DNA from 2 places in the Peribacillus sp. NPDC056705 genome. Region 1 is predicted to be linked to the other one. Evidence: predicted binding sites of a transcription regulator. Region 1 holds the regulator's gene; the other holds the start of a gene.
The links. Region 1 encodes LexA, which represses DNA repair genes until DNA is damaged. Its sites were predicted from a motif close to CGAACATATGTTCG; they were not measured.

Region 2: a site for LexA is predicted at 1,691-1,704, ahead of ACFRAK_RS12270 (Y-family DNA polymerase). Genes of this name have one in related genera too.

What each region holds. Positions count from the first base shown of each region.
Region 1 is NZ_JBHTYI010000008.1:49,549-54,214, forward strand. Features, by position in the region: gene ACFRAK_RS12735 (esterase/lipase family protein) at 1-14, shown strand, start outside; gene ACFRAK_RS12740 (hypothetical protein) at 357-644, opposite strand; gene ACFRAK_RS12745 (hypothetical protein) at 999-1,229, shown strand; gene lexA (transcriptional repressor LexA) at 1,513-2,136, opposite strand; gene yneA (cell division suppressor protein YneA) at 2,292-2,603, shown strand; gene ACFRAK_RS12760 (YneB family resolvase-like protein) at 2,623-3,279, shown strand; gene ACFRAK_RS12765 (DUF896 domain-containing protein) at 3,345-3,578, shown strand; gene tkt (transketolase) at 3,814-4,666, shown strand, end outside.
Region 2 is NZ_JBHTYI010000007.1:212,491-217,156, forward strand. Features, by position in the region: gene ACFRAK_RS12260 (hypothetical protein) at 35-562, shown strand; gene ACFRAK_RS12265 (C40 family peptidase) at 645-1,304, opposite strand; gene ACFRAK_RS12270 (Y-family DNA polymerase) at 1,720-2,979, shown strand; gene ACFRAK_RS12275 (YolD-like family protein) at 3,008-3,340, shown strand; gene ACFRAK_RS12280 (iron-sulfur cluster biosynthesis family protein) at 3,524-3,847, shown strand; gene ACFRAK_RS12285 (alpha/beta hydrolase) at 3,888-4,666, opposite strand, start outside.

The DNA.
Region 1 (4,666 bases):
ATATCGAGAAATAGTGAAATGCCTTCTTATTGAGAAGGTATCAAATTCGAAGGAAAGTCAGTTTGAGTACGGTTTTTTTCTAAAAGAACATTCAATTTTTCTTTTAAAATCATGGTTCGGGATAAGTGCATTTCGAACCTCTTTTTTACCGATTAATACCTTTATTTAATTGAAAAGGTATTTTGTGGGTAATGTATAATGGTATGGTTAACATGAGAGTTGGTTATTCAGCCAAAGGAAAATTAAGGTCGCAATTGTTAATTTAGATATTGATTTAACTGTTGCTCGATGGGGATAGAAGCCAGTCGGGCTTGTGGCAATACAAGAGATTGATGAATTGCAGCGAGACAACGGGTTTAATCTGTCTTTTGATAAGATTCTCTATAAGACAAAATACCTGTTTTAAGTGCAGCATAATTGCCAATGCTTGCATAGCCATAAAACCAGCCCATGAAAATCCCTGCAACCAAGTGATGACGATGACTGATGAAAATGGAAATGAACAAGCCAAGACCCAAAGCGATGGTAGGGATGAATTTTGGGCGAATATGAAATATGACCTTAATTAGTTGAGTAAGAATCATGATGATAGGAATGGCTATTACTGCATCCCAAAAGTTTGTATGGATGGTTGGGAAGTCCATAATTTCACCACCTTAAATAGAAGTTTTCAAAATTAATTTTTACTTTTTATCAAGGCTTTATACTATAATAAAAAAATTCATATTTAAAACTAATATATCAAAGGTTATGCAACCAGGTTTTGAAGATTTTCAGAGTTCAATTTTAAAGCCGTCAATCCATATAATTATATGGATTGACGGCTTTTTCTAGTTGGCCGCGGGAATGGTTTAAAACAACTCGGAAAGAGCCAACATAAACAATCGAATACCACATCGGTGTGCCCGTTCAAGGATGGAACAAATTCAGGAAATACCCATCTTGGGAAGAAAGTCTTCGAGATCTTGCCAATCTATACGTAAACGGGACGTCATGAAATGGAAGTCTATATACAGCTGTCATTGGAGAAAAAAACATCCAAAGCAATATTCGATGCGGGGTATGCCTCGGATCCGAAATATACAGAAAAACTGGTGAACCTTATAAAAACAAGCGATTTAACTAAATATGAAGCAAGTAACGAGGAAGTTTATCATATTGTCAGTAAAGGGGATTCCGTCTCTGCGCTTGGAAAAGCATATGATTCTACACAAGTGAAGATTCAATAGTGGAATGGCTTGGTCGAACTTTACCTTATTAAAGTGAATCATTAAGAATGACATGAAATTTTAACTGGGAACGGTATTTCAACGCTCTCCTTTTTTTGAATGAGCTTCTTTCCAAAGTATTTATATCAAGAGGGATAGTGAACCGTACATCCGTTATAAAAGATGTAATATTCACATGAAAATAGATTCTATTAAAAAATATATCAAAACCTACTCTTCCATATGCATATTGAGAGAATTCGGGACATAAATTAAACAAACAAAAAAAGCGCGGTTAGCGCTTTTAGTGTATTTGTCTATATAAGCCTATTACTTTTCCAAGTATCGAAACATCTCGTAAAATAATTGGTTCCATATTTGAATTCTCGGGCTGAAGCCTTATGTAATCCGGTTCCTTAAAGAATCGTTTTACAGTGGCTTCATCATCTTCCGTCATGGCCACGACGATATCTCCATTATTGGCATTGCTTTGTTGTTTCACGATGACATAGTCTCCATCATGAATTCCAGCTTCGATCATACTTTCACCCATGATTTCCAGCATGAATACATGGTCATCATGCGGAACCATGCTTTCGGGAAGCGGAAAGTATTCTTCTATGTTCTCGATGGCCGTTATAGGCATGCCCGCTGTTACTTTTCCAAGTAACGGAACGTTCACGACATTGGCTTTTGGAATATTGTTCGCTTCCTCCGAATTCATTATTTCAATGGCCCTTGGCTTGGTTGGGTCACGTCTAATCAGGCCTTTACTCTCCAGGCGGGATAAATGTCCGTGTACTGTTGAACTTGATGCAAGTCCCACTGCTTCGCCAATCTCCCGTACGGAAGGTGGATACCCTTTTTGGCGAACCTCTTCTTTAATGAAATCAAGAATATCTTGCTGCCGTTTTGATAGTTTAGTCATTAGTGCACCTCTTCCCCAATGTTCTTTGCTATATTATAGCATGGCCCCCAACTCTATACAAACATAAGTTCGAATTTTGTTGTTGACTGAAACAAACGTTCGTATTATAATTTGGTCATAACATACGAACGAACATTCGCTTTGGAGGGATATTTATGAAAAAATTATACAAAAATTATATTTATACGATTCTATTAGCGGGATCAGTATTTATCTTTTCAATTTTATTCTCTTGTACATTGAACAATGATCAAAAAAATGATTTCCTTTCTATAGAAGTAAGTGAAGGTGACACCCTATGGGGAATTGCCGAAGAATATGAAGAAGCAAATTTGACAAAAAAAGAATTCATTGGTTGGATAGAAGAGCATAATGGAGTAAGGGCAGATTCGATTAAACCCGGTCAAGTCATCGTCATACCGGTTAAAGGGGAAGAACTTGTCCAGAATTTGGCCAGTGAGCAGTAAGCAGTGAAGGTAGGGTATTATGAAAGCGGTAATCTATTGTAGGGTCAGCACAGAAAAAGAGTCACAGGAAACATCATTGGCAAGGCAGGAAGATGAATTAGTCAAATTGGCAGAAAAGATGGATGTTGAAGTCATTTCCATAATAAAAGAACAGGCTAGTGGTTATGAGTTAAATAGGGATGGCATTTTTGACATGCTCGAACTATTTAAAACCAAAGAAGCTGAAGTACTATTAATCCAGGACGAAACGAGGCTGGGAAGAGGGAATGCCAAAATAGCCCTTTTCCATGTCATCCTTAAAGAAGATGTGAAAATTTATACGCTCTCACACGATGGCGAACTTGAGCTATCGGATTCGGATGCGATGGTCATCCAGATTGTCGGAATTGTAGAAGAATATCAAAGGAAACTACATAATCTAAAAATAAAGCGCGGGATGATAAGGGCCGTTGAAAAAGGGTATCGTCCTCAAAAAAATCTTCAGAATCAAAGGAATTCCACCGGAAGGGACCGTAAGGAGATTCCTATAGAAGAAATTATTAAGCTTCGGGCCAATGGATTGACATTTGCAGAGATCGCAGCAACTTTGAGGGGCTTTGGATACAATGTTTCTAAGGCTACAGTGAATAGGCGTTTTCTCGAACATCAATTGAATACACTGGAAAGTCAATCATAGAACTTGTAATTTCGCTATTTTTTTAATACCATGACAATATCCGCAGATTATGAAGGAGCGAAATTATGTTATCAAAAGAAAAATTAGCCCGTATTAATGAACTTTCTAAAAAGGCAAAGGCTGAAGGTTTGACGGAAGTTGAGGCGAAAGAGCAAACCCAATTGAGAAGTGAGTATTTGGAAACATTCAGAAAGTCCATGACCAATACGTTGGAGCATGTGAAAGTCGTCGATCCAGAAGGTAATGATGTCACTCCTCAAAAGATAAAAAATATAAAAGAAAAAAGAAACTTACATTAATAATGCTTGGATTCTTCTGATGGAACATTCCATTTGAAGATTCTATTAGCATTTAGGAGTAAAAAGAGAGTGCATTCATGTATGTATTCTCCTATTTAGTTTAATCTAAATAGGGGGCTTCTCTTATTTCTAGAAAATTGTAATATTGGGGCAGTAAATAGTGATTTTAGTTGTGATATTAAGCTTGTCAATATAATATAAAGAGGTACATTACAGGAAGGGATGTTTTTACGATATGTTAGATAAATTAGATGCACTTTCTATTAATACGATTCGTACATTATCGATTGATGCAATTGAAAAGGCTAATTCTGGCCATCCAGGTATGCCAATGGGTGCAGCGCCGATGGCGTATAAACTATGGACCGAATATATGAACCATAACCCGAAAAATCCAGAATGGTTTAATAGAGACCGCTTTGTTCTTTCTGCTGGTCATGGGTCTATGCTGTTATACAGCCTTCTTCATCTATCGGGCTATGGCTTATCTATCGATGATTTGAAAAGCTTCCGCCAATGGGGCAGTAAAACCCCAGGACATCCTGAATACGGACATACGGCTGGTGTAGATGCAACTACTGGGCCGCTTGGACAAGGTATCGCAATGGCAGTCGGAATGGCAATGGCAGAACGTCACTTGGCAGAAAGCTATAACCGCGATTCTTATAATGTGGTCGATCATTATACATATAGCATTTGTGGAGATGGGGATTTAATGGAAGGTGTTTCTGCAGAAGCAGCTTCATTAGCTGGACATCTACAACTCGGAAGACTTGTTGTTTTATATGATTCTAATGATATTTCACTTGACGGAGACTTAAGTCAATCATTTAGTGAAAGCGTAGCAGCCCGGTTCAAATCTTATGGATGGCAATATATCCGCGTTGAGGATGGGAACGATCTTCAGGAAATCGCTAAAGCGATTGAAGAAGCGAAAACTGACGATGCACGCCCAACATTAATCGAAGTGAAAACGGTTATTGGTTACGGTTCACCAAACCGTTCAGGTAAATCTGCTGTTCACGGAGCTCCGCTTGGTGCAGATGAGCTGAAATTGACAAAAGAAGCATATAAATGGACATTCGAAG
Region 2 (4,666 bases), on a different contig from region 1:
GAGAAGCCGTCTATTTCTATTAGGAGGGATTTGTATGAAGATGATAGTGAACCTTTATATCTCTATATTCGTTGCTTTTATTCTGGGCAGCTGCCAATCCCCTGATTGGAACATGGATGAAGTCATTGATAAGGGGGAAGAAGGTTTCGTTACGGATCTTGACGATAAAAGGATTTTGATTAAAGGGACGTATTATAGGGTGACCAATGATACATATATTCAAGATCAACATGGTAATTACCTCGATTATTCCGACCTGGAAATCGGCATGAAAGTGAAGCCGTGGCACCGGGGCGGGGTGGAGAAATCATTCCCTGGGAAAGCGGAAGCGAAACTGATTCTTGTTTTGACGGATGAAAAAAGCTTAGCCGAACAAAGGGCGGTCACTGCTGCCCTCAATCATGTCAGCAAAGCGGAAAGTCAGCGATTCATGGTTCTCGAAGTCGTCCATTTACCATCAGAGCATGTTTATAATATCGAAATGATGAATCGTTCAAACTTAGACTCTTCATTCATGGTGACAGTAGAAGATTTGACGGATGAAATATTATATATAAAATAAAACAACCGGACTGAATCACTTTGGAATTCTGTCCGGTTGTTTTATGGGGATTCGCTCACAAGAATAAGATTTTGTCCTGATCTTATAAAGTTTTCGCACCTAAATATTTTGGTTTCCAATAAGAATTATCCATATCCGCGATGGCTATTCCTTTAGAAGACGTTGCACTAATGAATTGACCATTTCCGATATAGATTCCAACATGGGATACTCCTGTTCTTCCAGAAGAAGTATCAAAGAATACAAGGTCGCCCTTAGCTGGTGAAGATACTTTTAAACCTGTATTGGAATAGAGCAATGATGTTGTACGCGGTAAGGTAATTCCTTGTGATTTCTGGAATACATAATAGACGAACCCTGAGCAGTCGAATCCAGTCGGTGTCGTCCCGCCCCATTTGTAAGGTTTGCCTATTAAAGTTTTTGAATAGCTTATCAGGCTTGTATTATTGACATTATAAACACCAAGCGCATTAAATGTGCCTCGGCCGGCAATTCCATCGGCAGTTAACCCTTTGGCTTTTTGGAATTTTTTTACTGCGGATTCAGAATAGGTGCCGTAATATGTAGTCAGTGAACCTGTATATGTGAAATATCCTTTGGTTTTTAAAAGTTGTTGTAGTTGTTTGACATCGCTGTGTGTCATTCCGGGTCTGAGGGTTTGATCTCCAATATTTGCAGAGGCTTGCAGTGGGGTTAGCATCATGGCAGATGCAACAGCAGCTGAAGCGATCCATTTCTTCATAATTTTCATTTCCTCTCTATCTATCTCTCTATAATTCTTAACAATATTATCCTACAATACCATTGTGACAATTAGACATATTTTTGGTTACAGTTTCATTACAAAAAATGAGTAGTAAGACTGAATGATAAATGGACGAAAGTCTGTTGAAAAGGGTGTGCGAATTTCAAAAAACTGAGTATATGGATTCATTAAAAAATATTCAAGCTACTAATTGATTCTCTTTAAAAAAAACAATTTGGATATGGAGTTTAAATTTGGTATTTTATCCATTTTTAGTGTCTTTTATATTTTTCAAGGAAATTACAATAAAAAGTAGAAATTTGTATGAAAACTTCCATTGAATAAGAACGTATATTCGGTTAAAGTTATGAATATAATAAAAGCGAACATATATTCTTATTAGGGTGAAGAAATGATGGATTATGGGACGATGCCGAAACAATCAATTATGTGTATCGATATAAAAAGTTTTTATGCAAGCTGTTCAGCAGTCATGCTTGGTCTGGACCCGCTTGATTGTTATCTGGCGGTGGTTGGTGATTTGAAGAGGACAGGGAGCATTGTGCTCGCGGCTTCTCCAAAAATGAAGAAGGAATTTGGCATCAAGACAGGGTCGCGGATGTTTGAGATCCCGAATGATCCGAGGATTGTCGTCGTTGAACCTAAAATGGCGACCTATTTAAGGGTTTCGACGGAAATTACCCGCTTGTTCAACCGTTATGTGCCCAAAGAAGCGATTCACGTATATAGTGTGGACGAAAGTTTTGTGAAAGTCGATGGTGCCGCTTCTTTATGGGGAGATGCCCGGATGATAGCTGAAAAGATAAAGGATGAAATCGAACGCGAATTACAGCTCCCTTGTGCAATTGGAATTGGGCCGAACATGCTTATGGCAAAGCTTTGCCTTGATTTGGATGCCAAACATAAAGGGATTGCCGAATGGAAGTATGAGGATGTGCCAAGCAAACTTTGGCCGATTTCCCCGCTTCGTGAAATGTGGGGGATCGGCAGGCGCGTTGAAAAAACCCTTCATGGAATGGGGATATTTACGGTTGGGCAGCTTGCCAATTATGATCTTGAATTACTTGAAGCGAAGTTTGGGATTATGGGCAATCAGCTTTACCACCATGCGTGGGGAATAGATTTATCCGATATGGGGGCAGCGATCATCGAAGGGCAGGTAAGCTTCGGCAAAAGCCAAATCCTGCTGCGGGATTATAAGGAGGAGCATGAGGTGAAGCAGGTCATGCTGGAAATTTGCGAAGAAGTTGGAAGAAGGGCACGCACCCATCGCAAGGCAGGAAGAACGGTGAGCCTAAGCATTGGTTACAGCAAGGATGAGTTTGGCGGGGGTTTCCATCGTTCGCGTTCGATTAGCGAACCGACCAACATCACGATGGAGTTATATAAAGTTTGCCTGGAGCTTTTTCATGAGAACTATAAGCAAAAAACGGTTCGGAGCATAGAGGTCAGACTCTCGAATATTGTGGATGATAACGAAATGCAGTTGACTTTATTCGATGCTTCGCGCTGGAAGAAGCGGGAATTGAGTTACACAGTTGATCGAATTCGCCATAAATATGGAGCCAAATCGTTATTGCGTGCGGTTTCGTATACGGAAGCCGGTACAGCCGTTTACCGAAGCAGGCTGCTTGGTGGGCATAAGGCGTAGGGGTGACTTTTTGAAGGGAGGGAAAAGAATGATTCGTGATCGCGGCCGTATCAAATGGACATCGATGATGTTACCGGAGCATGTGAAGATGCTGCGGGATTGGGCGGTGGAGGATGGCTATGAAACGAAGCGCATCCTGGATGAGCAGCAACTGGAAGAAATGAATGCTGTAATGGGGGAAGCGATGGAGGAAAGAAAGGATGTTACGATTGCACATTATGAAGGAAACCGGTATCAGCTGTTAATCGGCAGGATCCATTATTATAATGAGCCCACCCAAAAGCTTCATATCGTTGATCGGTTTCAGCAGGTTCACTATATCAGGCTCTCCGATATAGCGGATGTAAGGATAACGGAATGATGAGCGGAAAGGCCGTTCCAAGGGACAGCCTTTCATTTTCATCGTGATGCGTAAGAGAATCGGCATTTGCTAGCACGGTGTTCGTGTGGCTGATCTTGCAAAAGGAAGCAGGCAGTTTCTTTAACAGAAGCGTTTTTATCGTTTATAATGGGGGAAAGGAAAGACATCAGGAGGCGTGCAATCATGTATATTGAATGGACGGAAACAGCGGCTGAGAAAATAGTCGATAAGGTACAGGAACAAGAAGGATATTTACAGTTGAAATATGATACTGATGGCTGTGGCTGCGTGGTGAGTGGTGTGACCGCGCTATGGTGGGTAAACGAACCTGAAGAAGGTACCGAAAAAGTGGAAACGAACGGGATTCCTCTATATGTGGAGAAATCAAAAATGATTTTCCTTGATGAAGTCATGAAAATAGACTTTGTTCCGGAAGCGAACAGCTTTCAATTAAAAAGTCCGAATCAAATCTTAAATCCGAGGATGAGCTTTTTTTATAAAATCTAAATGAAGCAAAGAGGGAATCTTGATTCCCTCTCTTTTCTTCTCAGACAAGTTTTAGAAACTGATCGATTTGATCTTCATATTCTCTTGGATTTTCATTGTAAGATTGAGCGTGGGCCCCTTTTTTAGCGATGTACAGCTGCTTTGGGCCCTCTTTTGCTGCATATAATTCCGCTGTCATGGAAGCGGGAATGAAACTGTCATTTTCACTATGGATGAAGAGCACGGGGTTTCGGATATTTTTCATATAATCGATTGGTGACACTTCATTGGTCCAATATCCATCACGGAGTTTGATGAACGTACGCCCAAGCGGAAACACGGTCCAGGAGGGAAGTGGGACTACAAGTTTAAGCTGGTGTTTGATCTGATCCTCGAAATTTGAAAATGGACAGTCGGCAATGTAAAAATCAGCACCATCTTCAAGCATTCCGGCATATAAAAGCAGGGTTACAGCCCCCATGGATTCTCCATGAATGCCAATATGAAGGTCAGGACCTTTACGTCTTTTCAATTCATCGATTACAGCCTTCAGGTCGAATTTTTCATAATGTCCATAACTGCTCGTCTTGCCCCCCGAATCCCCATGCCGGCGGTGGTCATAAATGATGGCATTGAAGCCCCGCTTAAGAAAAATATTCATGTACTTAATCGAATTGACTTTGTTCTCCGTCACACCATGGGAAATGACCACCCACTTATTAGTATCATGCGGTTCGATAAACAAGCATTTCAAGGAATATCCGGATGGTGACGATACCCAAATTTCCGTTTTAGGCAGATTATCAAAATCCTCCGTGATCAGGCGTTTAGCCATGATTT